DNA from 2 places in the uncultured Spongiibacter sp. genome. Region 2 is predicted to be linked to the other one. Evidence: predicted binding sites of a transcription regulator. Region 2 holds the regulator's gene; the other holds the start of a gene.
What was found. The regulator PhoB, encoded in region 2, activates phosphate uptake and scavenging genes when phosphate is short. The targets are predictions, from matches to a motif close to TGTCATAAANNTGTAACA.
Positions count from the first base shown of each region.

Region 1: a site for PhoB is predicted at 12,036-12,053, ahead of ABNS66_RS10685 (porin). Genes of this name have one in related genera too.

Region 1 covers NZ_CAXGPO010000022.1:4,890-19,930, reverse strand. The annotation lists tRNA gene ABNS66_RS10735 (tRNA-Leu) at 1-47, shown strand, start outside; gene ABNS66_RS10730 (hypothetical protein) at 280-1,929, shown strand; gene ABNS66_RS10725 (hypothetical protein) at 1,982-3,094, opposite strand; gene ABNS66_RS10720 (hypothetical protein) at 3,626-3,994, opposite strand; gene ABNS66_RS10715 (SDR family NAD(P)-dependent oxidoreductase) at 4,189-5,061, opposite strand; gene ABNS66_RS10710 (nuclear transport factor 2 family protein) at 5,054-5,494, opposite strand; gene ABNS66_RS10705 (2Fe-2S iron-sulfur cluster-binding protein) at 5,679-5,999, shown strand; gene ABNS66_RS10700 (tetratricopeptide repeat protein) at 6,086-7,213, shown strand; gene ABNS66_RS10695 (TonB-dependent receptor) at 7,305-10,013, opposite strand; gene ABNS66_RS10690 (serine/threonine protein kinase) at 10,110-11,786, opposite strand; gene ABNS66_RS10685 (porin) at 12,122-13,468, shown strand; gene ABNS66_RS10680 (adenylosuccinate synthase) at 13,566-14,858, opposite strand; gene ABNS66_RS10675 (ATP phosphoribosyltransferase regulatory subunit) at 14,888-15,041, opposite strand, start outside.
Region 2 covers NZ_CAXGPO010000019.1:1,961-17,001, forward strand. The annotation lists gene ABNS66_RS09970 (YgiQ family radical SAM protein) at 1-274, opposite strand, end outside; gene ABNS66_RS09975 (NfeD family protein) at 442-918, shown strand; gene ABNS66_RS09980 (SPFH domain-containing protein) at 964-1,812, shown strand; gene purU (formyltetrahydrofolate deformylase) at 1,842-2,696, shown strand; gene phoB (phosphate regulon transcriptional regulator PhoB) at 2,802-3,509, shown strand; gene phoR (phosphate regulon sensor histidine kinase PhoR) at 3,519-4,814, shown strand; gene ABNS66_RS10000 (phosphate ABC transporter substrate-binding protein PstS family protein) at 4,895-5,863, shown strand; gene ABNS66_RS10005 (ABC transporter permease subunit) at 6,058-8,214, shown strand; gene pstA (phosphate ABC transporter permease PstA) at 8,232-9,932, shown strand; gene pstB (phosphate ABC transporter ATP-binding protein PstB) at 10,001-10,801, shown strand; gene phoU (phosphate signaling complex protein PhoU) at 10,839-11,561, shown strand; gene ABNS66_RS10025 (AbgT family transporter) at 11,642-13,150, opposite strand; gene ABNS66_RS10030 (MFS transporter) at 13,296-14,555, shown strand; gene ABNS66_RS10035 (hypothetical protein) at 14,886-15,041, shown strand, end outside.

The sequences.
Region 1 (15,041 bases), on a different contig from region 2:
CTAGTGGCCTCACGGCCGTGGAGGTTCAAGTCCTCTCCTGGGCACCATATTTTGAAAAGGCCTTCGTTGAATCAGCGAAGGCCTTTTTTTATACCCCACCATTTCACTTACGTCCCCCCCCCAAACAGGCAAACAGTAAGACGCGCTCCCGGTAATTATAGAAATATTACCGATTCCCGCCGCTACCCAGTAACACATACCCAATTTGGGAGATGAGCTGTACCTGGCTCTATGGTCCTCTAGCGACTTTAGACATTCGGTACAAAAATCGGAGATACCATGAAATCAGCTCATTGGGGGCCGCTCGCCCTAGCCTTTACACTCACCGCCTGTGGTGGCGGTGGTTCCTCGTCCGGCGGAAGCAATAGTTCCGAGCCAGAGGTCCAGCGAGGCATTTTTACCGACAGCGCCGTTGCCGGCATCCGCTATCAAACCGCGCCCAGCGGCCAATCAGGCAGCACGACTGAGCTGGGTGAGTACGAATTTGTCGAGGGCGATAGCGTCACCTTCAGTATTGGTGGAATCACACTGCCCGCGGTTCCCGCCAGCGGCCGAGTCACCCCAGCCGACATGGACGGCGGCACGCCCAACCAGGTCACCAATATTCTGCGCTTACTGCAGTCACTGGACGATGACGGCAATCCTGACAATGGCATTACCATTGACGGCGAGATTCACGGGCTTCTTGCCGATGCACAGCTCAATCTCGGCTTACCGCAGTCAGAGTTTGAAACGCAATTCGACACCGAAGTTGCGCCCCCCACCGGCAAAAGCTTAGTCAGCGCGGACAAGGCCGAAGCCCATTTTGGCCGTTCACAACAGGCCGACCTGCGCGGCAGCTGGTTATTTGTCGAGCCGGCGGGCGAGAGCAGTAACGGTAAAGGGCCAAATGGCGAAGAAATCAGCGTACTGACTTTCCTGAGCGGGAATCGCTACATTGTCAGTCACAAATACGGCAACGATGATCAGGGTACCGCCACCGCAGAGTGGGGCTACTACGAGTGGAACCCTGCCGATGGCGTAATCACGTTCAGCGCCCAGGCACAGTCGAATACCGATGGCGGTTTCTGTGAAACGCTGGGCGAAGGCTGCGGCCAGGAAACGGTTCGCTTAGTTAACGATGAGCTACATTTTGGTAGCGAGGCGAATGCCGCCGCAGCGTTTAAAAGCGTCAAAAGTAGCAGCAATGCTTTTGTAGGTAGCTGGCTGATTGAAGATCAGGCAGACGAATTCCACGTTCTTACGGTACTTGAGGATGGCAGCTACAACGTAGCCCACAGCTATCGCGACGAGGGTGACGCCTCCCTCCCCGCTGACGCACCTACCTCAGAATGGGGAAATTACAGCATTGATGGCAAACAGTTCAGCGTGACTGACATCGTTTCAGAAACCGACGGAGACGGCGGCTTATCCGACGGTGACGATGTATGCACCACCACCAAATGGGGAGATTTCAACTGCGAAAGCGACGCCGAGGAGGCATTCAGCTTCATGCGCGTGGGCCGCTTCACGGTAAAATTGCGAGTAGAAGATGACAACGGCAGCGCCATCTATAGAAAAACCGCTACCGTTGAACGCAGCGCAGAGCGCCTGTTTGTCGAGAACCAGAGCAAAGCCTTTACATACGCCTTCCCAGATGAGGCCGATAAAATTTCGGTCAGGCTCTACGAAAACGGCTCAGGCAGAGTGGATTTTGGCCCCGATGAGTCAAGCACTATCGAACACAGCTGGAAGGTCAATGCGGCGGGCAGTCTCGATTACTATGAAACCATGGACGACGACTCAACAGGCTATTGGCTCTTTGCACCCATCAAAGACAGCCGCGGACGTGACATGGCGCTGATTAGCTTTTCGCATAAGGACGGCACCACGTCCCATGAAAGTGCCTTTTTTATCAGCGAGCTGGTCGGAGAGGTCGTCGCAAAATAAGCTCAATCTCCTGCGGGCATAAACTGCCCGCAGACACCCATTTCAACAGGCGCTATCGCAACAGCGCCGCCAAAATACTGCTCACCAACTCTCCCTGCCGGGTGCATGCCGTCTTCTGAAAAACCTGCTTTAACTGGTACCGCACAGTGCTTATCTTGCGCCCCAAGTGGTCGGCAATCGCCTGCAAATCCATGCCCGCTACTAAGTGCTCGCACACCTGTGACTCCGCCACCGTAAGTTCAAAATAGCCGGCAATTTGTTCGGCATTTGGTAACTGCCGGTGACCGGGCTCATAAATGGTAAGCAGCGCTCCGCCCGCCAATAACTCGCTGCTCTCTATCGGCCGCAAAACAAAGATCAGCGGTTGGCGACCGGTACGTTTTAAGAATAAGGTCTCGGTGTAATGCCCCTCGCGACCAATACTGGCGCGCACAACCTGTGTCGAGGCGAGAAAAAACGCGGACTGCAGCGCCGTCTCTGAAAAACTCAGGCGCTCATCGCGTATCGCCAGGCTGCGCTCGCGATCAAGCAATGCTCGCGCGGCCTTATTGGAGTGCAACACCGTGGAATAGCTGTCCAGCACTAACGTCGCATCGGGCAATACATCGATGACCGCAGCCAGGGATGACGACGCGTCGCTGCGCGATGCTAACTGCCGATTGAGGCCCACAGCCTGACGAATATAGGGAGCAAGACGGTTCAGAGCGCCAATTTCATGCGGCTGAAATGCACCCTGTTCCACGGTTCTTTGAATTGTCAGCAGCACACATTCATCCGCTGAGCTTTCTACAACAAGCCAAGCGGCATCGAGCATGCCCTGCTCTTCTTCCCAGCGTACAGAGCCCTCATCGGGGTTAGTCTCTTCGACATAGGTAAGCGCGGTCTGAAAAGCGCCTGGTGCCTGACGAATTGCCGTATTGATGACGATATCCACGGCAATCATGTCGCTGCCGATGTACCACTGCAACAACTCCTCAGAAAGGCCGTAGTACCAAACATTCTCCACCCGCAGGGGGTTGCGGCGAATAACCAACAGCTCAGCGGCTTCACCGCCAATAGACAGCGTCAACGTCTCGAGAAAGTGATGAAAACCCGCCGGATCAATCAGGGCACCGTAAAGGTGCTGAATCAACGCTGGCTCGTTGCTTAATGGTAGTGATTGCATCCCAAGTACTTGCGTAATGCCTGCTATAGCGTCCCGTCATCAGACCTGCCAGCTCATCCATGACGCTTGGGTCGATACCATATTGAACATTTACTGCCCCCACTCATCCACCGTGGGCAACGGCAACATGCCGCCGGATTATAGGCATGTGCCACTATGCTTGTCGCTGGCTTAGCAAGAAAAATTGAGAAGAGCTGAGAACTTACAATTGAAAAAGTAGGGGTTTCTTGCGACTGCGAGGACACAAAAATAGCGACGAAGCGTCGAGGGAACGGTTCAACGCTCGCTGGTTGCCAGCATCTTGCACAAAAGCGCCCGGCCTCGGCGTGGCACATCCGTACTGTGCGGTCACACCAATGACAGCTAGCTGTTCGTGACCGGCAAAGCCATTATCGGTGGAGACTATAGCGAGAGCTATTGAAGTAAGGCTTCATAAAATCAATAACTCCAACCTGGTGTATTTATTTGGCTCCTTTTTTATCATGACTTCATTAATCATGCATTAGTCATCCTACTGACTAAGGTCCGAAATCACTCTGCCAGCTTCCCGCTATCTGCCAGCGCCTCATATTTCATAGACATATAAACATAAATAGAAACCATATATATCAAATAAATAACATCAAATGGCCTGATTGAGGCCAATAACTCATGATTCCCGTAGCAGTAGCCAATCGAGCACGAATAGACCCCATAGACAGCCAGTAAAAATACCGATAAAAAGGCCACCAACTTCAGCTTCCGGCTAGGAAAGTAGTATTTTGAATAGAGCGCCATTGATAATACAAAAAATATACCCCCGAACAACATAACCTCTATATCATTTGATCGAAAAAATAATGGCAAAAGTGATATAGAAAGCGGTACAGAAAGCTGTTCGCGCTCATTGAGGGCTCTCATTTATTCCCACCCCATAAACAAATAATCCCAGAGGTCTAGATTGACGCCGTCGCTGTAGGGCCTTCTACCCAAAAAACGGAATGAAGGGTGCATAGCTCAATACATTTATTTCCACACCTGTATATTTTCACCATACACCTCCCTCGGCTAAAAATTAAAATTCATAATTATCGGTAAGGAATAACGCCACTATCCTAATACACCACAGCCGGATTGGGTTTCGGCGGCTCGCCTAAAGTCTCCCGGTAGGAGGGGCGGACACTGCCCTCGTCGGTTACGCCAAGTTCCCGCGCCAACTCTGCCCCGATCACGGTGTGGCCACTCAAGGCCTCTGCTTGGTTGCTGGTGGCCAAGGCATAGAGAATGTGACCGGTAAACTCCGGGCTCTCGGCAGTTTTGCTGAAGGCTTCGTATTGCGCTGGATTGACCTTGCTGGCAACAGCAGCGCGCTCGGTTTTGAGCGGCCCCATCCACACCGACAGGGTATTCACTCCCGAACCCCGCAAGTCTACGGCCATATCGTGGGCAAACTTATCCAGCCCGGCTTTCTGCGCGCCATAGGCGGGGCCGTGCATATAACAGGAGGCACCAAATGATGAGCCAAAAGCGATAAGCCCGCGCCCCTGCTCCACCATCATCTGCGCTGCATGCCAGCTGGCGATATAGGCCGAGCGCAATCCTACGTTGAGTATCTCGCAGGCCGAGATGTCTTTTTGCCAAAAGGGTTTCTGCTCAATGAGCTGCGGGTGCATATAGGTCGCGTTATTGACCAGTAGGTCAAGCCGCCCTTGCTCACGGCGAATTTGTTCAAACACCGCGGCCACGCGTTCGTCGTCACTGTGATCGCATAACACGGCAACACCCTTGCCACCCGCAGCCGTTACCGCAGCAGCAGTTTCCGCAACGGTGCCGGGCAATACCGAGCCATCCCAGGCTTTGGCATCGCCGGGCTCAACGGTGCGACCGGTAACATAAACCGTCATACCGTGAGCACCCAGCGCACGAGCGATGCCCGCGCCAGCGCCGCGACTCGCCCCCGTGACCAGCGCTACTTTTATCTCACTCACTTCGGGCCTCCTCATACTCTGTTAGTCGTTTCGCCGAGAAAATTCGGTGCCTCACCCGCCAACCCTGTGCGGTTTTCACCAGCCAGTCATAATAAGAGCCGAAGTGCATACAGTAGCCATCGCGACTTTTATCCTCGCGCGGCACCGGCGCAATAATGCGAAAAAATAGCCGCGCGCCATCACCGTCTTCCCGGGCATGGATGTTACACATCAAGTGGGCGAGTGGGTGCTGCCCCTCCTCCGCCATATAACGCTTTATCTCTGCAACACCTCGCAGGGTCACTAGGCCGCGCACTTCAAATACTGCGTCCTTGGTGAAGATTGAATCCATTTGCGCCCAGTCCCGATCGTCCACTGCGTCGCCGTACCGCCCTGGCAGTTCATGTAGCGCCAGTCGGTCAGCCAGGCTTAGCTCGTGTTTGCCTGTAGTCACCGTATTTCCCCACTCTCAGCTTATGCAACAGGCAATATAGCTATGCAGCAAGCGACACACATCGCCCAATAGCATCACAATTGACAACATTTCCATTCAAGACTGGCATCGCCCCTTCTAGAGGGTAAAATTGCGCCACCTGCACCCAGCAGCAGACGACACAACTAACCCACTGGAGCATTTTATGCCGCTAATCACTTTTATCTCTCACAACGGCGAGGCCCGCGAAGTCGAGGCCGAGAGCGGTCACAGCCTGATGCAAGCCGCACTCGACGGCGGTATCGATGACATTCTGGCCGAGTGCGGCGGCTCGTGCAGCTGCGCAACCTGCCACTGTTACATTGACGAACCCTGGCGCAGCAAACTGCCCGCAGCCGATGATATGGAACAAGGCATTCTCGACGGCGTACTCGAGCCCGAAGAGGGCAGCCGCTTAAGCTGCCAAATTGAGGTGCGCGACGACCTAGAAGGAATGGAAGTACGCCTGCCCGCCTCGCAATACTAAGCGCCTTGCTGACTGCCGCGATCGGCGTTACTGTGAAACGTAACAGCCGCCGACGCGGCCTTTAGTGGTATAGGCAAGTCCCTGGAATGAAGCACCCGGCAAAAACAATAATACTGAGCGCCACATTGCTCTTGAGCAGCGCCTGCAGCACACAGCCCACGCAACTCGAGCAATTTATTGCTGCCCCGGATAGCGATGCGGCTGCACAGCTGCTGCACCAGGAGGCGCTGTTCAACCGGCAACCCGCGCCCCTCAACACCCCGGACCAACACATTCTCGCGGTGACCGCAGAGATGCGTTACTTCGTCAACGAGCATGTGCCGCCGGTACTCACCCCGCGCGCCAGACTGCGCTATTTAGTCGATGCCATGGTGCGGCCCCAGCAATTGGGCATTCGCTACCAACCGGGTATTACCCAAAGTGCCGCGGACACCTTTGACGACCCACAAGGCGACTGCTTGTCGCTGAGTTTATTGTTTATAGCGCTGGCGCGAGAAGCAAAGCTGGATGTCTATTTTAATGAAGTCAGCGTGCCGCCTAGCTGGGAAATGCTGAGCAACAGCAGTTCAGCGATTTACAAACACATCAATGCCGTTGTCGACCTCGGCAATGGCCAACGCGAAGTTATCGACTTCAGCGTAGATATTTACGACTATCGCTATCCGCAAAAACGAGTCAGCGACGATATCGCCGCCGCGCAGTATTACAGCAACCTGGGCGTTGGCGCACTGAACAGCAAAAATTACGGCGACGCCTATCTCTACCTGCGCCGGGCGCTGTACCTCGGCCCTGACGAAGCCTATATTTGGGGTAACTTAGGCGTTCTGTTCCGCCGAGAAGGGCACAACGACGAAGCCGAGCTTGCCTTTCTAAAGGCGCTGAGTCTGGACCCGGAGGAGTCCGCATCACTCTCCAACTTGGCCCGGCTGTACCGCAGCAGTGGCCGCAAGGATCGCGCTAAGCAACTTGAGCAAGTCATTGAATCTCGACAGCGCGACAACCCTTTCTGGCACTACAGCCGTTCCCGCGCCGCCTTTGAAAGAGGCGACTATCCCCAAGCCTTGAATTCCATCAAACGCGCCATTCGACTGGACAAAAACGAGTATCGTTTTTATCAGTTTGCGGCCGTTATTTTTCGCAGCCAGGGCAATACCGACAAGTACCACGAATACGGCCTAAAGGCTGCTCACGCCAAACTCAAGCAGGGCAAATAGTCGGTCGGCGAGTCGCGTATTAATACCGTATAGCAATTCCGGGCATAAAAAAGGCGCCTCAGGGGCGCCTTAGTAAGGTTACTGACTTTATTTAGAATTCATATTCAATGCTAGCGCTAAAGGTCGTACCCACTTCCTCGCGGAACGTGGTCTTACCGTCGCGCTCGATTTCCAGCTCTTCATCCAGAATATTTTTCACCTTCACCTTCACGATAACGGACTGGTTCGGGTAGAAAGAATAGGTGGCATCCAATGAGTGGAAAGGCTGCTCAAAAGCGTCGGGCTCACCATTGCGACCGGCAAAGTAAAGGCGCTCGCCGAACACATTGTAAGACAGTGTTGCCGCGTGCATTTCGTCTGCCGAGTCAAACCCGAGAATCAAGTTCGCCGCATAGTCTGAGGCACCAACCAGGTCGCGCTTAGCATTGGTGGGCGCATCGGCATTGCTGCCGGCAACCAGCTCGGTATCCAGCAGAGTCAAGTTACCCTGAAGGAAGAAGGGGATAAGCGCATCGGAAAAGTCACCGAGGCTCTTCATAAACTCCACTTCTGCACCCAAAATCGTCGCGCTTTCGGCATTGACGATTTCAACAGCGGTGTTGGTGTCCCCCGCCGCAGCTTGGAACAGCTCAATCGGGTCACTGATGTCCTTGTAGAACAACGATGCGGTGAAGCTGTCGCTGTTACTAAAGAACCACTCCGCACGCAGGTCGTAGTTTTTAAACTGCGCCGGGCGAACATCGGGGTTACCGAACACCAGCGCGCCAGTCACTGGGTCCACGTAGCTGGAGTCAGCAATTTCACGCAGGTCCGGGCGAACCGTCGTTTCACTGTAGCCAAAGCGCAGCTGGAAGTCCTCGGCCCAGAAGCCGGGCAGCATGTACGTTGCCGCGAGCGAAGCGAAGGTATCGTCGTCGGTGAAGACGGCATTTTCGAGCTCGTCGATGATCGCTTGCTGACCACCGGACTCATTGCTCACGACAGGAATACCGTCAAAGTCGAGCGGATCCCAGGTCAAACCCACCTGCTGATAGTCTTCGTAGCGCAAACCAGCAACAACGCGCCAGGTATCCTGCCAGGTAACGTCGAGCTTACCGTAGTAGGCATCGACGCGGTTGGCGGCAATGTAACTTTCGGAGTTACTGCCAGCCACCTGGATTTGATAGCCATTGTTGGGGTCGAGAATATTCGCGTCACTGTAGACGCGATCCAGTGGGCCGCTGCGCACTGCATCCGATGCGTCCACTGAGCCCAGGCCGAACTGGGTCTGGCGATAGGTACGCGCCTTTTCCCAATACTCGTTACCACCGCTCAGCTCAACTTTCCAATCCATGCTGGAGAACGGCATTTTCACTTCCCAACCGTAGCTCTCAACTTCATCCTGGAGATCGGTAAAACGGTAGTCGGCAGCCGTCGCGTTTGCGGCAACGGTGGTGCTGCCATTCGGGCCTTCTACATGACGTGTCTGCACCGCAACTTCGTTGGGGATCTCAGTTGTCGATTCACTGTCGGAGTAGAACCAGTTAAAGCTCAAGCCTTCGGCAAAGGCCAACTGATCCCAGCCCAACTGCTCGCGACTCAACTCACCGAAAGTATGTTCACCGCGAATTTGGTTCACCACCAGCTCGCGCTGTTCAAAACGAATTCTGAACTGACGGTCCGAGATGTCCCCGCCCACAGGCTGATCGTTGTCATAACTATCGGTGACTGAGGTTTTGTCATCGGTGTTGCGAAGATAAAGGCTGGTTGTTTCCAGCGAGTGATCTTCGTTCAAGCGCAAACCAAAATTCAGGTTGGCAGCAATCGATGTGTTCTGCGTCGTCTCGTTTTTGAACTCGGCTTCGTCCTCGTCAGATACCGAACGCACTTCCGACGACTTATTGCGCCAGCTGCGGTCATAGGACAGCCCAGCCAACACGCCAAACTCAATCTCTTCGGCATCGCCAAGATAGAAACGGTTACCGGCGTTAACTTCAGCAGAGAAGTTATCGTCGTCATCAGTTTCGTAAATATCGATATTGCGATATAGGTTCAACGCCAACTCACGGTTGAGCTGTTCAGCATCGGCCAGTGTTGCATTGGGGTTTGACTGGCGCATATCGGCGAGAATATCGTTGCGATCAAGGCTACCGCCGTATTGACGCAGGGCTTGCTTGAGCTTGTAAGAAAGCGCTCGCGTGCCATCGTCGTTGCCATAAATATCGTCACTGCCGCCTTTGTAGGTCAGCAGCCGGCCGTCGGAGGCACTGTTGTAGTCCGTGCCAATCTCAAGGCTAAACACCAGATCACTGGGAATACCTTTAGTGCGTATGTCCACATTACCACCACCAAAAGCGGCCGGCATATCAGAAGAATGCACCTTCTGAACCGCCAGGCTCTCAACGATGGACGTTGGGAAAATATCCAGCGGAATAACACTGCGCGTCAGGTCTGGAGAGGGAACCACTGCACCGTTTAACAAGGTGCTTGAGTAACGCTCACCCAAACCGCGGACAAAAACAAACTTGTCATCAATTAAGGTAACACCGGGCACGCGGCGCAGCGCGGCAGCAACGGTTGAATCACCGATACGACCAATCGCCTCAGCCCCGAGAAAATCCACCGCGACTTCTTGCTCCAGCCGTTCAATCACCAGGTTTTCGGCGGTGCTCTTCAGGCGGCCAACAACAACCACTTCTTCCAGTGGCTTGTTAAAACTGAGGTCGCTGTCGGCCTCTTGCGCCACCGCCGAAACGGCGAGGCTAAGAGCGCTCAGGCTAAATGCCGGCAGCAACCCTTTTTTAATCATCTGCTTTTTCATCAGTAAAGACCTACTCGTATTTGACCTGTCTTCAACAGAAAGGGCGCCGTAAGGCGCCCTCTGTTTTACGGCTCTGGCGTTAGACTCTGCGTTCGCTTATTCGAACCACAGGCCTTGGCCGCGGTTAGCGGGGTCCAAGCCGTAGGCCCAACCCGCAGTCCAGTCATCGTCTTCGGTGACTGCGCCGATGAAGGCACGACCATCAGCGGGTGTTACTGTTGGGGCAGCACCATTCACTTTCATGTCGGCCAGTGGCAGCGAGTAGAAGCCTTTCAGGATTTCCAGATTGGCATTCGCATCTGCAGTGGGATCTTCACCCGCTTCCAGCGACTGGTATGTGTCGTTGCTGGCCTGCAAGAACTGCAGCTGTGTGGTGCCGTTGGGCAGATCATCACCGTCGGTCAGATCCTGACAAGCAATTATGCTGCTCTCAATTTTCAGATCGCCATCTTGAGCCGCTTTCAGGCCTTCGTTATCGATGCGCACACAGTAGTTGTAGTCGTCATCCGCCAGCTTCACATCGCCTTTGTAAGCGGTGGTGATCAAGGCATTTTGGATAGTTGGGAAATGCGCTTCACGAATACGCATGCCCTGACCGGGATCATGGGTACCAGTACCGTTTGGCTGACCACTCACCTCTGTCGCGGATACGATACAAGTCAGGTTCTTGATGGTTGCTTGCGAGTTCAAGCCGCGAGCGATGAAGTCATCAATGGTTGCCTGGTCTTTGCTTGAGTAGCTGCCGATACCGTCAGACTCTACACAGCGGTTGCCATCGTTCTCAGACTGAATAACCAGTGCGTAGTCGATCGTGCCGCGGTAGCCTTCATCGATATCGATAGAGTCGTCACGCACGTACATGCCGATGTAGTGACCCACGTTTACCGCACCACCAAAGAACTCGATGCCGTCGTCGTAAGTTGAGTAGGCTTGCAGGTAATCAACCGTGGTGCCCGATCCAACAGCGTTGAAAGAAATGCCGTTCAGCTCGTTGTCTTCCTCAACTTCGAAACCGGTGTGCTTAACAATGAAGTATTCCAGCGTACCCGAGCTATCTTCGTTGTTGTCACCGCCGTAATGCGTTTGGCCAGCGCCCGCTTTACCTTCTGCAGCAACGTGACAGTCACTGGTCGCCAAGTTGTTGTTCGCAAAAGAGCCGGTGTAAGAACACTTATTGGTGACACCGAAGCCGTTAATGATCAAACCGCCCCACTGTTGCACGTCCTCAGCGCCAACGGAATCTTCCACAGCATCTGACACTGACGTGATAGTGATGGGCGCGTTCATCTCGCCTTCTGCGATGATTTGTGAACCGCGGTTAATCACCATGTAATCGTCGCTAGACTGGAAGGCCAACGTAGTGCCAGCTTCGATCTGAATGCTTGCACCGTCACCACCCTTGGTGATGCCTGCTGCATTCAAGTCTGCATCGTTATCGTAGTTTTTACCCACTACCAGGCTATCGCGGAAGATGTGCACACCGCCGTTGCTCAGCTTGGCAAATACAACCGGGTTGCCGGCAGGCGTTTCGATCGGGTTGGTCAGGCTCACGAAGTCAGGACCGTAGATGCAGTTCACACCGTCCAGGCTGCCTTGCTGGGTTACGCCGTTATCGCTGTAAGACGCACAGGCATTGGAAGGCGTACCACCACCATTCCCGGTGCTGTTGTCTACAGAGTTGTTTTGGGCGTTGATATTAATATCACCGCCGCCACCACAGCCTACCAGCGCCATCGCTGAGGCCATTGCTGTCATTGCGAAAAGCTTTTTCATGGGAACTTATCTCCGGAACCTTTTAAATAGGGCATAGCTTGTTGTCGTTGAGGCGTATGTTAGGCAGGCAAAGTGACAACTCAGTGAATAAACTATGACGAAAATGTTTCAGCCGGTGTTTTTTGCTTATTTTTTAGACAAAGCCGCCATAAGAAGCTAATTTGTATTTGAATAACAAGACCTTAGAGAACAACGCAGGGGCTCAGCGAGCCCCTGCCTGGCAAAAAACAGGGAGTAATGCCACCTGCAAGTCATAAAAATGTCATAAAACAGAAATACACTTGTCGCCGGTTTGTAACATAAGTGCCACTTCTTTCATTTTGGGTGCCTAAACAATGAAAACGATCTCTTCTTTAGCATGCAGCGCATCAATTGCAGCCTGCCTTGTAACCAGCCACGCCTTCGCCGATAACCAGCAGGACTCCGCCCTACTGAAGCTTCTACAAGAAAAAGGCATTATCAGTGCCGAGGAAGCGCAATCACTGCAGGCCGAACAAGCGCGACGCGCACAACAGCAAGCGACCGTCAGCATGGGCAGCAAAGGCCTGAAGATTGAAAGTGCGGACAAGCAAGCCAGCATACAAATTGGCGGTCGCCTGCACGCCGACTACGCCACACACGACCACGAAGCGTTCGCCAACCAGGAAGATGCAATTGACGGCACACAAATCCGCCGCGCTCGTCTCTACGCTAAAGGCAAACTGAACGGTCGCTGGAAGTACGTATTGGAAAGTGACTTCGCGGGCAATAAGGTCAGCGTTAAAGACGCCAACCTGAGTTACAAGCTGACCTCTGCCCCCATCACACTGACTGTCGGTAACCAAAAGCATGCGGTCAGCATGGAAGTAGAAGAAAGCTCTAACGACATAATGTTCACCGAGCGCTCACTGGTTGCTGCACTCACCACGCCCTACTTTGACCGCGCCATTGGCATCACAGCAGCCAGCGGTGGCAGCAACTGGCACGCTAAAGCCGGTTTGTTCGGCGACGGCATTTCTAACAATGATGCCGATGAAGGCCACGGTTTCGGCGCGCGCGCCAGCTTCGCCCCGGTTCTGAATGACAATACCGTTGTCCACGTGGGTGCATCTTATGGCCTGCGCAAAACCAGCGACGACGGTTTGGCGAATGGCAAGAGCCCCTCGTTCTCATATAAAACCACTAACTTCTCTGACCTTAAGCCCGTGAACGCCAGCGTTGCCGACATGGACAAGGTCGAGATAGGCGTTTTCGAATTTGCCGCCATGCACGGTGCGTGGTCGGTACAAAGTGAGATTGCAGCGAACAATGTTAGCCGTGACAGTGGCGACGACCTGAGCTTTTCCGCGCACTACGTGCAACTCGGCTACAGTATCTTTGGTGGTCAACGCCGCTACAAAGCGTCTGAAGGCGAATTTAAGTACTTCAATGTGAACACGCCATTCAATGCCAGCACCGGCGATTGGGGCGCATTGGAAGTCGCTGCACGCTTTGATCAAATTGATCTGGAAGATGACAATATCAGTGGCGGCGAAGCCAAGCGCTTTACCCTGGGCTTGAACTGGTATCTGAGCCGCAACATGCGCGTGCTGTTTGATTACAGCCGCAGCTACGACCTGGACGGCGGCGCGATCCAGAACGATAAAGGCGAGGTTGCTGACAATATAGACAGCTTTGCTATCCGCACACAGTGGGCGTTCTAAGCTAACGACCCCGGAAACAAAAAAGGCCATGCAGCAATGCATGGCCTTTTTTTATCACTCGATCTTGGCAGCAAAGCCTGAGATCGCCGCCGCTTACTTAGGCGAAGGGGTGGCGCAGTACGATAGTTTCAACGCGGTCTGGGCCGGTGGACACGATATCGATGGGCACATTCAACAACGCCTCAATGCGCTTGATATAGGCGCGGGCATTGTCGGGCAGCTCATCCAGCGACTTGGCACCCACTGTCGACTCAGACCAGCCCGGCAGTTCCTCATACACTGGCGTGATTTGATCGTAGTCCTCACAATCAAATGGCGCAGAAATCGACTCGCCCGCAGCATTGCGATAGTCCACGCATACCTTCACGATATCCAGGCCGTCGAGCACATCCAGCTTCGTCAGGCACAAGCCGGTTACACTGTTGATGCGCACTGATTGACGCAGGGCGACCGCATCAAACCAACCACAGCGGCGGGCACGACCGGTGGTTGCACCAAATTCATGCCCCTGCTTGGCCAGGTGCTCGCCCACACTGTCGGACAATTCCGTCGGGAACGGACCACTGCCCACACGCGTGGTATAGGCCTTGGTGATACCCAGCACGTAATCCAAATACAGCGGACCAAAACCACTACCGGTCGCCGTGCCGCCCGCGGTGGTATTGGACGAGGTGACAAAGGGGTAGGTACCGTGGTCGATATCCAGCAATGATCCCTGAGCACCTTCAAACAAGATGTTGGCGCCCTCTTCGCGGTAGGCGTGCAAGGCACTGGTAACATCGACAACCATCGGGCGAAGCTGCTCAGCCATTTGCAGGGCTTCTTTCAAGGTTTTTTGATAATCAACCGCCTCTGCCTTGTAGTACTGCGTCAGAGTAAAGTTGTGATACTCCATCACTTCTTTCAGCTTTTCGGCGAAGCGCTCGGCATTAAATACATCACCCAGGCGCAAGCCTCGGCGCGCCACTTTATCTTCGTAAGCCGGGCCGATACCGCGGCCGGTCGTACCAATCTTGGCAGCGCCACGTGCTATCTCGCGGGCATTATCCAAAGCGATGTGATAAGGGAGAATCAGCGGGCAAGCGGGGCTTAAACGCAGGCGCTCGCGAACTGGTACACCACGCTCTTCGAGCTCGGCCATTTCTTTGAGCAGGGCTTCTGGCGACAGCACCACACCGTTGCCAATCAGGCAGGTGACGCCTTCGCGCAAGATACCTGATGGAATCAAGTGAAGAACGGTTTTCTCACCGTCAATAACCAGAGTATGGCCGGCGTTATGGCCACCCTGAAACCGGGCGACCGCATTGGCCTGATCCGTCAGCAGATCGACGATCTTGCCTTTGCCTTCATCACCCCACTGGGTGCCCAATACCACTACATTCTTACTCATATCCGCATCTCTGGATAACAGGTTGTGACTTAACCCAGTGGCTGTACTTGCCACTGGCCGTTCTGTTCAATTAATTGGCGATCACACGCTTCGCTAGGCTGCTGCCCCGGCAAACCCGCGACGACCTTTTCGCCCGCGTCTCGCAGCTGCTGTATTGCTTGCCACTGCTCAGCCGAGTCGCTG
Region 2 (15,041 bases):
TAGGTTTGCCCAGCGCGGTGAAGGGCTCTGCTGACTGCCAGTCCGGCTGGGAAATAATGCCAACGCGAAAGCCCTGCGCTTCCAATACGCGCCCAATAACGGCCATGCCAAAGCTAGGGTGATCCACATAGGCATCGCCGGTGACAATAATGATGTCGCAGCTGTCCCAACCCAAGGCGTCCATTTCCTCGCGGCTGGTTGGCAAGTATGGTGCGGTGCCGAAGCACTCCGCCCAGTAGGGGTGGTGGCTAAAAATGGCCGGTGGTAAAGACATGGCGTAGCTACTCTCGAATGATCGGCTATTGTACCGGAAATCCCTGCTGTTTGCTGTGGGGGTGCAGCCCCAATCAAGTGTGAATTAGCAGCTTTGGCGCTTGCTATTAAGTGAGATCGTGGCTAAATAATGCCTCTCACTTATCGCGTGGCAGCAGGAGCGCACAAATGGATTGGCTGAATAACTCGATAGAGTACTGGCACTGGATGGTTTTGGGGCTTTTACTGGTTGCCAGCGAGGTCTTTGTTCCCAGCTTTGTCATGCTCTGGTTCGGTGCCAGCGCCATTGCGGTGGGGCTGATCACCGCCGTTGTGGATTTGCCCTTTAGTGTTCAAGTGTTGATCTGGGCGGGGCTGTCGGCGGTCGACTTGTTCCTCTGGTTTAAATTTGTGCATCCGCGTATGAAAGATAAAAGTTTATCGGGCATGTCGCGCGAGCAGGTTGTGGGTCAGGAGGGTATGGTTACGCGCGTTGGGGACCACCGCGAGGGGCAAGTGCGCTTCAGTATACCGGTGCTGGGTAATGACGAATGGAGTTATATTTGTCGCGAGCCCTTGATCGTTGGAGACCGGGTCGTTGTTGAAGATATCTCTGGTAATTCATTGATAGTACGCCGCCAGCGCGGCGCCAAAGCTGCCGAATAATACCGTTGCTGGCAGGCTCATTTTACGAGGTTTTAGGGGAAGAATATGGATGGTTTAGCGATTACAGGGGCGTTGTTTGTATTGGTTGTGGTCACGCTGTCGATGGGGGTGAAGACCGTTCCCCAAGGTTACAAACACATTGTGCAACGCCTGGGTAAATATCACCGCACCTTGAACCCCGGTTTGAATTTTATTATTCCCTATGTTGATCAAGTGGCCTATCGCCTAACAACCAAGGATATTGTGTTGGATATCCCCTCCCAGGAGGTCATCACTGAAGACAATGCGGTGATTATTGCCAACGCGGTGGCCTATATAAATATCGTTTCTCCTGAGAAGGCTGTCTACGGTGTTGAGAATTACACTATTGCCATCCAAAACCTAGTACAGACTGCGCTGCGTTCAATTGTAGGCGAAATGTCGTTGGATTCGGCCCTGTCGTCGCGGGAGCAAATCAAGGCCAAGCTCAAAGCGGGGATTTCAGACGATATTTCCGACTGGGGGATCACACTTAAAACGGTGGAAATCCAAGACATTAATCCATCTCCCACCATGCAAAGTGCCATGGAAGAACAGGCCGCGGCAGAGCGTCAACGTCGCGCGGCGGTGACCAAGGCCGAAGGTGAGAAGCAGGCTGCGATCCTCGAAGCTGAGGGGCGTCTGGAAGCATCGCGTCGCGACGCCCAGGCGGAAGTGGTGTTGGCTAAGGCCAGCGGTGCAGCGATTGAGTTGGTTTCGGAGGCCGTTAAAGGTGATGAATTGCCCGTGCTGTATCTGCTGGGTGAAAAATACGCTGACTCGCTGCGTCAGTTGTCAGCGTCCGACAATGCCAAGACCGTTGTGCTTCCCGCAGACCTGCCTCAGGCAGTGCGGGCAATACTGAACAAGGGTTAAGATTTTTTTGCAAGGATGTTGTTGTAAAGATGGAACATACCTACCGTTTGATCACCAGTTGTCCAGACCGCGTTGGCATTGTCGCCAAAGTGAGTCAATTTGTCGCCGACCAGGGGGGCTGGCTAACCGAAGCCAATCATCACGCGGATGCTGACAGCAATTGGTTTTTCATGCGCAATGAGATTAAAGCCGATTCACTGAGTATCGGTGCCGAGGCAGTGCGCGAGGCATTTACGCCCTTGGCGCAGGCCTATGACATGGAGTGGGAGCTGGTCGACTCAGCGCGGCGGCGCAAGGTGGTGATTCTGGCAAGCCATGCCTCACACTGTATTGCAGATTTATTGCACCGCTGGCATAGCGACGAGCTGTACTGTGATATTCCCTGTGTGATCTCAAATCACGAGAACTTGCGCAGCATGGTCGAGTGGCATGGAATTCCGTTTGAGTATGTGCCGGTCGACCCTCAAAACAAGGCGCCGGCCCACGCTCGTATTCAGGAGCTAACCGAAAGTTATGCCGCTGATTGTGTCGTGCTGGCGCGCTATATGCAGATTATTCCCCCGGAGTTTTGCCGTGCTTACAGCGGCAGAATGATCAATATTCACCACAGCTTTTTGCCTTCTTTCATTGGCGCGAACCCCTACCAGAAGGCCTATGATCGCGGCGTAAAATTGATCGGTGCCACTAGCCACTACGTCACTGAGCAGCTGGATGAAGGCCCGATTATCGAGCAGGACGTCATTCGGGTGTCGCATCGCCATAGTAAGGATGATCTGGTGCGTTTGGGTAAGGATGTTGAAAAGAGCGTTCTGGCACGCGCGCTTCGCAACCACCTTGAGGACAGGGTGTTAGTGCACGGTAATAAAACTGTCGTTTTCGACTAAGATTGGGGGCAACGGCTGGCGCCTTGATCGAGTCGTTGTCATATAATTGTCATTAAAGGCCGTTTTAATGCAGGCTCAAGCATCCACAGGCTACAAGGGAAGAGCATGAGCACAAAGACCATCCTCATCGTCGATGACGAAGCCGCCATTCGCGAGATGATCCGCGTAGGGCTAGAGCTTGCCGGTTACGACTGCATCGAAGCGAGCAACGCGCAGGAAGCGCACGGAATTATTGTTGATCAGCGCCCGGATCTGGTACTGCTGGACTGGATGATGCCAGTCACCAGTGGTATTGAGCTGCTGCGCCGCTTGCGCCGGGAAGATTTAACCCGGGATATGCTGGTGATCATGCTCACCGCTAAAGACGATGAAGACAACCGTGTTCAGGGCCTGGATGTCGGTGCCGACGACTATATTACGAAGCCGTTTTCTTCCCGAGAGCTAATGGCGCGCATCAAGGCAGTGTTGCGCCGCGGCAGCTCGCCTGAGCAGGAAGAGACCATTGAGGTGGATGGCCTCAAACTCGACCCCGCCAGTCACCGCGTGTTTGCCAATGGTGAGCCTTTGGATATGGGGCCCACCGAGTTTAAATTACTGAAGTTTTTCATGACCCACCAAGAGCGTGCCTATAGCCGTGGTCAACTGCTTGACCAGGTATGGGGCACCAATGTCTATGTTGAAGAGCGCACGGTAGATGTTCATATTCGCCGGCTTCGCAAAGCGCTGCTGACCGGCGAGCGAGACTTCGGGCAGCTGATTCAAACCGTTCGCGGTACTGGCTACCGTTTTTCCGCAACGGGGGTGAGCGCCTAGCGCTGCTCTATGCGGTATTACGGCTGGAAGACGGAGCTTGTTCGCGTAGTGCTGCCATTGGCAGCGGCGGCAGTGTTTGCAACAGCGTTCGACCTTGGAGTGTGGCCCGTTTTTATCGTTGCAGCGGTGATATGCACCTGGCTGCTATGGCAACTTCAACGACTGAGCGACTGGTTATATAGAGGCTTGGGTACCGAGCCGCCAGAGGCAATTGGCATGTGGGGTCAAATTTTCGACACGATTTACGATATGCAGAAGCATGCTTCGGGAGATCGTGATCAGTTACAAGCAATTATTGATTACTTACATTCATCGTTTGCATCGATGTCAGATGCTGTGGTGATGCTGGATCGTCACGGCAACATCGAATGGTGCAACGATGCGGCGATGGATCTACTGGGGCTGCGCAGGGATGAAGATGTCGGCTTGCAGCTGCTGAATTTAGTGCGCAACCCGAATTTTGTTGCCTACTACGAAGCAGAAAAATACGCCATGCCCTTTGAAATGGCGTCGCCGGTAAACAGCGAGATACAGCTCAGTTTAAGCATCAGCTTTTTCGCAGAGGGTAACCGTTTACTGTTTGCTCGCGATGTCACGCGAACCCACCGTCTCGAAAAAATGCGCAAAGATTTTGTCGCGAATGTGTCGCACGAGTTGCGCACGCCACTGACGGTGATCAATGGTTACCTGGAGACGTTTTCTGAGCACGGTGGCGACAACCCGCGCTGGGATCGCGCCATCGATCAAATGCTGCGGCAGTCTCGTCGCATGCATCACCTCATTCAAGATTTAATGCTCTTGTCGCGACTGGAATCCGTCCCTCAAGCCAGCGAGCATGAAGTAATACGCATCCGCCCGCTGATGGAAATGGTGCGCGAAGAAGCCCTGGCGGCCGCCAAGGGCAACCGCCAGATTGACATCGAATGTGACGATGCCATTGCCCTGAAAGGGCAGGCGACGGAAATACGCAGCGCGCTGTCTAACCTGGCGGTAAACGCCGCGCGCTACACCGCCGAGGATGACCGAATTGTGCTGCGTTGGTACCAGGATGACAGCCACGGTGTTTTGGAAGTGCAGGACAGCGGGATTGGTATCGAGCCGCAATACATTCCCCGTCTAACCGAGCGTTTCTACCGGGTTGATCAAAGTCGCTCCCTCGATACCGGCGGTACAGGCTTGGGTTTGGCGATCGTGAAACATGTTTTGTTGCGCCACCGGGCCGAGATGAAAATCTCCAGCCAGCCGGGGCATGGCAGTACGTTCAGTTGTTTATTTCCACGTTCATTAATCACTCGGGTAAACTGATTTCTCATTGTAATAAATCCGTCATCTAGCGCCGCTAAAATGACAGCCGTGTTACCAATTTTATTGATCGGGAGATACCTGTGAAACTGAAGCAATGTCTGATGGCGGCCGCATTTGGCCTTTCCTCTATGTGGGTGGCGGCAGCCACTGAAGTTGATCCGGCGCTGCCTGTGTACGAAAAAGCGGCGGGTGTATCGGGCACTTTTTCCAGCGTTGGCTCAGATACCCTGGCAAACCTGATGACGCTTTGGAGCGAAGACTTCAAACGCGCTTACCCAAACGTTAACGTCCAGATTCAAGCAGCCGGTTCCTCTACTGCGCCCCCGGCGTTGACAGAAGGCACTTCAAACATGGGGCCAATGAGCCGCAAGATGAAGGACAAAGAGATCGAAGCCTTCGAAGCGAAATATGGCTACAAACCCGTTGCGGTTCCGGTGGCTATTGACGCCCTGGCGGTGTTTGTCCACAAGGACAACCCCATTGAGGGGATGACCATCGCCGAAGTCGATGCGGTTTTCTCAAGCACTCGCAAGTGTGGCCACCCGGAAAATATCCAGCGCTGGGGTCAGCTCGGCATGGATGGGTCGTGGTCGGCGCGCGATATTCAAATGTTCGGTCGCAACTCGGTATCGGGCACCTACGGCTACTTTAAAGGCAAGGCACTGTGTAAAGGCGACTTTAAAAATGGTGTAAACGAGCAGCCAGGCTCGGCATCAGTGGTTCAGTCTGTGTCTACCTCTATTAACGGCATCGGTTATTCTGGCATCGGCTACCAGACCTCAAGCGTTCGCGCTATTCCGCTGTCCAAGAATGAGAAGGGCAGTTTTGTTGACGCCACGCCGGAAAATGCGATCAATGGTAGCTACCCGCTGTCACGCTTCCTCTACGTTTACATGAATAAAGCACCCAATAAGCCGTTTACGCCGCTAGAGCGCGAATTCGTTAAGCTGGTGCTGTCAAAGCAGGGTCAGGAAATCGTTGCCAAAGATGGCTACATCCCGCTGCCAGCAAGCGTTGTAGAGAAAATTCGCAAAAAGCTAGAGCTGTAAAAATGCCGACATGATGTCGCTGTAAAATGTGCTGCAAACGTGAGTTTGTGGCACATTTTTTATCTGTAACAAAACTGAAACATTATCGTCATAAAATCCCCGCCAGTTCCTCAAAGAGCCCGAGACTTATGAAGCAATCAGAGGTGCGCGCAACTGCATCGGCCCAACGCAGATGGCGCCAAGTCAAAGATGGCATGACCACAGCAACTATCACCGGCGGTGGTGTTGGGGTATTGCTGTCCATTCTGCTGATCTTTTTCTATCTGCTGTATGAAATTCTGCCGCTGTTTAATTCGGCTGGCATCGAGTCAGAGGAACAGTTCCAATTGCCAGTGGCCGCCGCGCCATTGTATCTGGCAATGGAAGAACAGGCCGAGGTGGGTTTTCGCCTTGCCGAAAACGGGGATGCCGTATTTTTTAATACCGAGAATGGTCAACAGGTTCTCAAGCGGTCGCTGCCAACGACTGCAGCGATTAGCAGCTTTGCACTGGAGTCAGAAGAAACCCGCGTATTCGCGGTGGGTATGGAAGACGGTCGAGCTCTGCTGGCCAAACATGACTATCGCGTGAGCTACCCCGAGGATCAACGCCTGATTACGCCGTCTCTGCGCTTTCCCTATGGCGAAGCCGGCATGGAAATTAGCGACGCGGCCCTGAGTCGACTAGCCGTGCGCGACAGTGAGGAAGCCCTGGTGGTGGTCGCCGTGAGTGACGGCCATTTGGTCGGACGCCGCTGGACCAAAGAAGAAGACTTCCTCAGTGAAGAAATCACCCTGGTCGAAGAAAACCTGGCATTGCCAACGCTGGATATCTCCGCCGACTATCTATTGATCGGGCCTCGCCAGCAGTGGCTGTACGTGTTGAGCCAGCAAGGTGGCTACCGGTTGATTAGCCTGCGCAGCCTGGAGATCGTTGATCGCGGCGAAGTGACTGATGGCGCGGCACTGAGTGATGTACGCTTTTTGTTAGGCGGTATTTCTTTGCTCACCGCCGCCGAGGATGGCAGCGTGTCCCAGTGGTTCGTGGTTCGCAATGCTCAGCAGGGCGGACAATACGGTTTGCAGTTTGTGCGCCAGTTTACGGCAGGTGGCCCCTCCGCGATGCTGCTGACCGAACACCGCCGCAAAGGCTTTGTCAGCATTACCGATGACGGTCACCTCGATATCTTCTACAGCACGTCGCAACGCCGTTTGCTGAGTGAAGAGCTGGAATTAAAAAATGTGCTTGGCATGGCAATTTCGCCGCGGGCGGATCGCCTCCTTGTCGAGTTGCAGGGAGGGGAGATCCGTAGCTTCGCCGTGGAAAATGAGCACCCCGAGGTCTCTTGGTCTGTGCTGTGGAGCAAGGTGTGGTACGAAAGCTACCCCGAGCCCGACTATGTTTGGCAGTCCTCGGCGGCAGACAATGATTTTGAGCCGAAGTACAGCTTTGCACCGCTGGCCTTTGGCACCCTGAAAGCCGCTTTTTATGCCATGTTAATTGCGGCGCCATTGGCGATTTGTGGTGCGATTTACACCGCGTATTTCATGGCGCCCTCGCTGCGCCGCAAGGTTAAACCACTCATCGAGTTAATGGAGGCCTTGCCTACCGTTATTCTCGGTTTCTTGGCCGGCCTGTGGCTGGCACCCTTTATCGAGCGCAATTTGCCCGCGGTATTCAGCATCTTTATTGCGCTGCCAGTGGGTATTCTCATTTTCGCTTGGCTGTGGTCGCGACTACCCGTGAGCGTGAGTCGCCGCGTTCCCGAAGGCTGGCATCCCTTGCTGTTGGTTCCCGTTGTAATTGGTCTGGTAATCGCATGCGTTGAGCTGAGCGCACCAATGGAGAGGGCATTCTTTGCGGGCGATATGCGCGCCTGGTTGACCAATGATCTGGGCATATCCTTCGACCAGCGCAATGCTCTGGTGGTGGGTGTGGCAATGGGTTTTGCCGTTATCCCCACGATCTTTTCCATCGCTGAAGATGCCATTTTCTCGGTGCCCAAGCACCTTAGTTACGGATCACTGGCGCTCGGTGCAACGCCTTGGCAAAGCCTGGTTGGTGTCGTTATGCCCACCGCCAGCCCGGGTATCTTCTCAGCCCTGATGATCGGCATGGGTCGCGCGGTCGGCGAGACAATGATCGTTCTGATGGCCACTGGTAATACCCCAATTATGGACGCCAATATCTTCGAGGGTATGCGGACGCTGGCGGCAAATATCGCGGTAGAAATTGGTGAAACGGAAGTCGACAGCAGTCACTACCGGGTGTTGTTCTTGGCGGCCTTTGTACTATTTATGTTTACGTTTGTTGTTAACACTGTTGCGGAGACGGTCAGACAGCGTCTGCGTCAGCGCTACGGCAACCTCTGATTGATTCGGGATACATCATGTATTTACAGGATAAAGAAAAGCAGGGGCTGACGGCCTGGTTCAAGGGCGGCGAACCCTTGATTTGGATGAACGCCGCTGCGGTGACCGTCAGCACACTGGCCGTTATCGGTTTGTTAATACTGTTGGCAGTGCGTGGTTTCAGCCACTTTTGGCCCGCCGATGTTTTTGTCGCAGAGTATCAGTTGCCGGATGCAACCCCAGCGGTGGTGATGGCTGAGCGGGTTGAAAGCGAGGATGTGGCGATCGAGCAGCTGCTCAGCGCTGGCTTTACACTCGATACCGACGAGCCGTTTATCCAGCGAGAGCTGGTGAAAGTCGGCAACCGCGATGTTAGCGGTGCGGATTTTAAATGGGTGTTAAGTCGCTACCTGCAGAACACGTATTACCCAGAACAAGCGATTGTTCTCGAGCGCCGTGAGTGGGGCAACTTTTACGGCTTTTTGCGCGGTTTGAAGCGCGATGGCCAGGCGATCGCCGCCGCCGATGACGAAGCACTGTGGCAGGCGTTTCAGCAGAGTATCGAACGTGCTGAAACCATTCACCATGATATCGAGCGCGTTGAAAAGAAAGAGATTGGCGCGATCAACTACCGCTTGGAAAAACTGCGTCTGCGCCAGCGCGGCTTGGAACTCGATGAAGCGTTACCTGCCGCTGAGCGCGCCCAAAAGCAGCTGGAAATAGACAGCGAACGCGCTGAGCTGGATGCCGCCTATGCGGTATTGCAAAAAGAGCTGAATGCACTGTATGCCGAGTGGAACCGAGACAGTTTTATTGTCGAGACCGCGCAGGGCCAGCAGCGCGAGCAACGCGTGTCGACGGTGGTCCACGCCTACAAGCCCAATACCATGAACTTTGCCAACAAGGTCGGTTTTTACTTCGGCAAGTTTGCGGAGTTTCTCACCGATGAGCCCCGCGAAGCGAATACCGAGGGCGGCATCTTTCCCGCGATCTTCGGTACAGTGATCATGGTGCTGATTATGTCGGTACTGGTAACGCCCTTCGGTGTTATCGCGGCGGTGTATCTGCGCGAATACGCCAAGCAGGGGCTGATGACGCGAATCGTGCGCATTGCGGTGAATAACCTGGCGGGCGTACCTTCGATTGTATACGGGGTGTTCGGGCTCGGCTTCTTTATCTATTTTGTTGGGGCAGAAATCGACCAGGCCCTATTCCCCGAAGCACTGCCGTCACCAACCTTTGGTACACCGGGACTTCTGTGGGCGTCTGTGACGCTGGCGCTGCTGACGCTGCCGGTGGTTATTGTGGCAACCGAAGAGGGCTTGGCGCGTATTCCCCGCAATCTGCGAGAGGGCAGTCTGGCCCTGGGTGCCACGAAGGCCGAGACCCTGTGGCGGGTGGTGTTGCCCATGACCAGTCCGGCGATGATGACTGGCCTGATTCTGGCCGTTGCTCGTGCCGCCGGGGAGGTTGCGCCGTTGATGCTCGTCGGGGTGGTCAAGTTGGCACCGTCGCTACCGGTGGATGGCAACTTCCCATACTTCCACCTCGATCAGAAGTTTATGCACTTGGGCTTCCACATCTATGATGTTGGTTTTCAAAGTCCGAATGTCGAAGCAGCGCGGCCACTGGTGTACGCTACGGCATTGCTGTTGGTGATTATCATTGCGCTGCTGAACCTCAGTGCCGTGGCACTGCGGAATCATCTGCGCGAAAAATACAAATCTCTGGAAATGTAATTGGCACAGCCATGACGGTAAAATTTATGGATACCAACAAAACTGCTACAGCTGGTCACGCAATCGATATGGAATCGCTTGGCCGGGTACGCAATGAAGCCTCTATTACCGACGAGGACATTACTCTGAATGTCGACGGTTTGGATCTGTACTACGGCGACAAACAAGCGTTGTTTGACGTCAATATGGAGATTCCTCGTCAAAAGGTCACGGCGTTTATCGGCCCCAGCGGTTGCGGTAAGTCGACCCTTCTGCGCTGCTTCAATCGCATGAATGACCTGGTCGATACTTGCCGGGTTGAGGGTGCCATTCGCCTGGACGGCAATGATATCTACGACCGCAGTGTCGATGTGGCAACGCTGCGTCGCCGAGTCGGAATGGTATTTCAAAAGCCGAATCCCTTTCCCAAGTCGATCTATGAGAATGTCGCTTACGGGCTGCGTATTCAGGGTGTGAATAAAAAGCGGGTGCTGGATGAAGTGGTCGAGCGCTCGTTGCGCGGTGCCGCCTTATGGGACGAAGTGAAAGACCGTCTGCACGATAACGCGCTAGGCATGTCTGGCGGCCAGCAGCAGCGTTTGGTCATTGCGCGCACCATTGCGGTTGAGCCGGAAGTCCTGCTACTGGATGAGCCAGCATCGGCGTTGGATCCCATATCAACGCTTAAGATCGAAGAACTGATCAATGAGCTGAAAGACAAGTACACGATTGTCATCGTTACGCATAATATGCAGCAGGCAGCGCGAGTCTCTGACTACACTGCATTTATGTATATGGGCAAACTGATCGAGTTTGATAATACGGATACCTTGTTTACCAATCCGACCAATAAACAAACTGAAGATTACATAACAGGTCGTTACGGCTAAGGCTAGGCCATTAGCTCGGCGCCAATAGGATGCGGGAATGAAAGATAAAGACTTACACGCTCACCATATCTCTCAGCAGTTCAACTCTGAGCTGGACGATATTAAAACCCGTATGCTGGAAATGGGTGGGGTCGTCGAGAAACAAGTTGCCGATGCGACTACTGCGTTCATGAGTCAGGACAGTGGTCTGGCTGATGAAGTGAAGCGTGGCGACCGTATCGTCAATGCGCTGGAGGTGTCCATCGACGAGGAGTGCACCATTATCCTGGCGCGCCGCCAGCCCGCGGCGACCGACCTCCGCCTGGTGTTGTCGATCAGCCGAATCATCAGTGATCTGGAACGTATGGGCGATGAGGCCACAAAAGTTGCCGAAGCCGCAATTAAGCTGGGTGAACTGGGTGGCCTGCCGCGCAGCGTGTTAGAGATTCGCCACATTGGTGACCATGTCTTGAGCATGGTGCGCAACGCGTTGGACGCGTTTGCCCGTGTAGACAGTGATATGGCTCTGGATGTGGCGGAAGAAGATCACTCCGTCGATATGGAATACGGCACCGCTATGCGCAGCTTGGTGACCTATATGATGGAAGATCCGCGCACCATTTCTTCGGTGTTGCAGGTACTGTGGGCGCTGCGTTCCCTGGAGCGTATTGGCGACCACGCGCGCAACATTGCCGAGCACGTTATTTATTTGGCCAAGGGCGCGGATGTTCGTCACGTGAATATCGATGAGATGAGTGCGGCTGTCCAAGAGAAAAAATAAGGCGTGACGCCAGTAGTCGAAAGCCGCCCCAGCTTGGCTGAGGGCGGCTTTTTTGTGGCCCTTTTTTATTTCGGTCCTTTTTATTTCGGCCCTAGTGGAATCCCCAATCCGACCCAGGCCGCCAGTAACACGGACCAGCTCACGATAAAACACAGGGAGTAGGGCAGCATCAATGCTAACAGCGTGCCCATACCGGCTTTGCTATCGTGGCGCTGTATAAAGGCCACCACAACGCCAAAATATGGCATTAACGGCGTGATGATGTTGGTGCTGGAGTCACCAATTCGGTAAGCCATTTGCACGGCCTCGGGTGCCACATCGAGCATCGCCAGCATGGGGACGAATATCGGCGCCATCAATGCCCATTTTGCCGACGCGCTGCCGATCAATAGGTTGATGGCCGCGCTGCACAGCACAAAGCTAATCAGCAGGCTGGTAGTGGAAAGCTCGAGCCCGGCAAGCCATTGTGCGCCTTTAATTGCCGTTAATGCGCCAATGCCCGTCCAGGAAAAATAATTGACAAACTGGGCGGCAAAGAACATTAGCACCAGATAGCCGGCCAGGGTGCTCATGCCTGACTCCATGGCGTCTACCCAGTCTTTGCTGCGCGTAAAGCGGCCACTGCTGTAGCCGAAAATAATCCCGGCGAGTGCGCCATATGCAGCAATAAACACCACAATTCCCTGCAGCAGAGGCAGGGCTGCCATACCGCTGGGGTCAGGGTTGCGCAATGGCCCCTGTGGGTGGACGACCGCCGCGATGAGCGCCGCGACATAAAGTACGCTAAAAAGCAGCACGCGGCGCAGCGCTTTTGTCTCGCTGGCCGAGGCTTCCGGGGGCGTGCTTGTGCTCTCTGTCTGCCCAGGGCGCTGCAGTCGAGGCTCTACCAAGGTTTCCGTCACCCATGCGCCGACGAGGGTAATAAGCAGGGTAGAAAAGGCGATGAAATAATAATTTGCGCTGACGCTCACCGAGGCCTGCGGGTCAATCAGCTGTAGTGACTCGGTGGAGATCCCCGCCAAAATTGCATCGACCGGGCCGAGGAGAATGTTTGCGCTAAACCCGCCAGATACCCCGGCGAATGCGGCGGCAATGCCCGCTAGCGGAGAGCGTCCGGCGGCGCGAAAAACGATCGCCGCCAATGGGATTAAAACAACATAGCCTGAGTCAAAACCAATACTGGATAATACGCCGGTGAATACAATCACCGCACTCAATGCCTTGGGTGGCGCCCGTCGTGCGAATTGTGTCAACACATGGCCGAGCAAGCCGGAGTGTTCCGCCACCGCAATACCCATAATCGCGACGATCACAGAGCCGACAGGCGCGAAGCTCACAAAGTTACCCACCGCATTGTGTAGCATCCACAGCAGGCCGTCGCGGGACAACAACGAGCGCGTGTAAAGCCATTCGCCACTGCTGGGGTTCTGAACATTAGCGCCTGTTGCCGTGAGCCATGCCGACAGCAAAACGACGATCGCGCAGAAGTAAATGAACAGCACGACCGGGTGTGGCAGGCGATTGCCGGTGCGTTCAATTCGGTCCAGCCAACGCTGGCTCAATGGTACGTCTTGCTGAACCTTTGACATGTTTCCCGCTTGGTTTGTGTTGGCAAAAGGAGTGGCTGTGTAAAATGCATGCTCCGCGAACGGACGATAGCCAGCCGCTATCACGCTGTATCAAAGTGTGCCAGATGGCGTGGCAGATAAAAACCGATGGCAAGAGGATAGCTGAGTGACGGAAACAGGCAGTGCACCGAGGTCTGACTGGCGGGCGATGATTTCGCTTTACGCCGCCATGATGGCGGTGGGGATGGGCCAGAGCGTGGTGTTTGCGGTGCTGCCAATGTTGGGGCGCGAACTGGCCCTGCATGAAATGCTCTGGCAACTCCCCTTTACCGAACTAACGATTGCGCCCAAGGAAATGGCAATCACCTCGCTGTCGGCGCTTACCGCGCTCGTTTTTTTCATGACCTCACCCTACTGGGGAAGAAAGAGCGATGTATGGGGGCGAAAGCCGATCATTATTATCGGCCTGTTCGGCTACACCATTGGTACCATGCTGTTCAACGCGGTCGCGTGGATGGGACTTGTTAGCATACTCGGTGGCGGCCTCCTTTACGTGTTGCTGATGTTCAGCCGCGGTATTCACGCCGCTTTGATGTCGGCGACCCACCCGGCATCGGCTGCCTATATGGTCGATGTCACCGATATTTCCCGGCGCGCGCAGGGGATGGCGAAATTGCAGGCCTTTAATCAACTGGGGGTAATGCTGGGGCCCGCGCTGGCGTGGTTTGTCGCCTTCAGTTATTTAACGCCGCTATATTTGCAAGCCGCGCTGGCCGCATTGGTTGCGATTTTGGTCTGGCGTTATTTGCCAGCCATTCCAGCGCATAGCAGCGGCGGCAAGCGGCCGAAGCGCATGGCGTATTTCGACCCCAGGTATCGTCTGTTTATCCTCATCGGTTTTGCGCTTTACAGCTTGCTGGGCATGGTTCAGCAGACGCTGGGGTTTTATTTTCAGGATTTACTGTCACTCGACGGTGTGGCGGCGGCACAGTGGTTTTCCGCTGCGATGATCGTGTCATCAGGTGCCATGCTGTTTGCGCAATTTGTGGTGGTACAGCGCTACAACGGGTCGCCAATGAACCTGCTGTTTATGGGGCTGCCGTTCAGTTGCGCCGGGTATTTGCTATTAGCATTGTCAGACACCTTGCCGATGTTGTTGTCGGCGATGGGCTTGTTCGGTTTTGGTATGGGTTTGACCGGCCCGGCCTACGGTGCCAGTGCCAGCTTGGTTGTCGAGCCCCATGAGCAGGGCGGTTTGGCGGGCCTGCTTGGCTCGGTGGCGGGACTTGGGTTTGTCGCTGGGCCGCTCGTGGGGGGCTTCTTATACCGAATCGCGCCGAGCTACCCGTACTTTTGCGCGGCCGCCGTAATGGCTTTGATTATTGTGGTAATGGTGTCACGTCGTCGCCAGATCGCCAAAGGTTGATCAAAAACTACGCGCGCGACGGTAGCGTTGATGAGACGCCGCTCAGCGGAGAATTGAACAGCCTTATCCACAAGCTTATTCACTGTATCTGGGGAAAACTTGTTGTGGATAAGCGGTGATCTTAGCGCAGTCACGTGACAGTGCTGTGACGCTGAAGCATTTCTTTCATGTCATGTCGCCAGCTTTTCATTTTGCTTGCCAGCAGTCTGTTGTTCAGCGTCGCTCAGGCCACTAAGCAGCGATTGCTGCGCGACTTTAACTCAAAATGTTGTAAGCTGTAGTGTATTGATAAATGTGAAGTGAATCACAACAATAAACGAGAATACGGCAATGAAGAAACTTCGAGCCCCTGCTTTTATTCCACTGCTACTAGCGGTCGCCGTCAGCCCCGATGCGACAGCCATGGGTTTAGGTCGTGCAGAGCTGGATTCGGTGTTAGGCAAGCCATTGGCCGCTCGTGTCGTCATCAGTGGTGCCGAGGGCTTG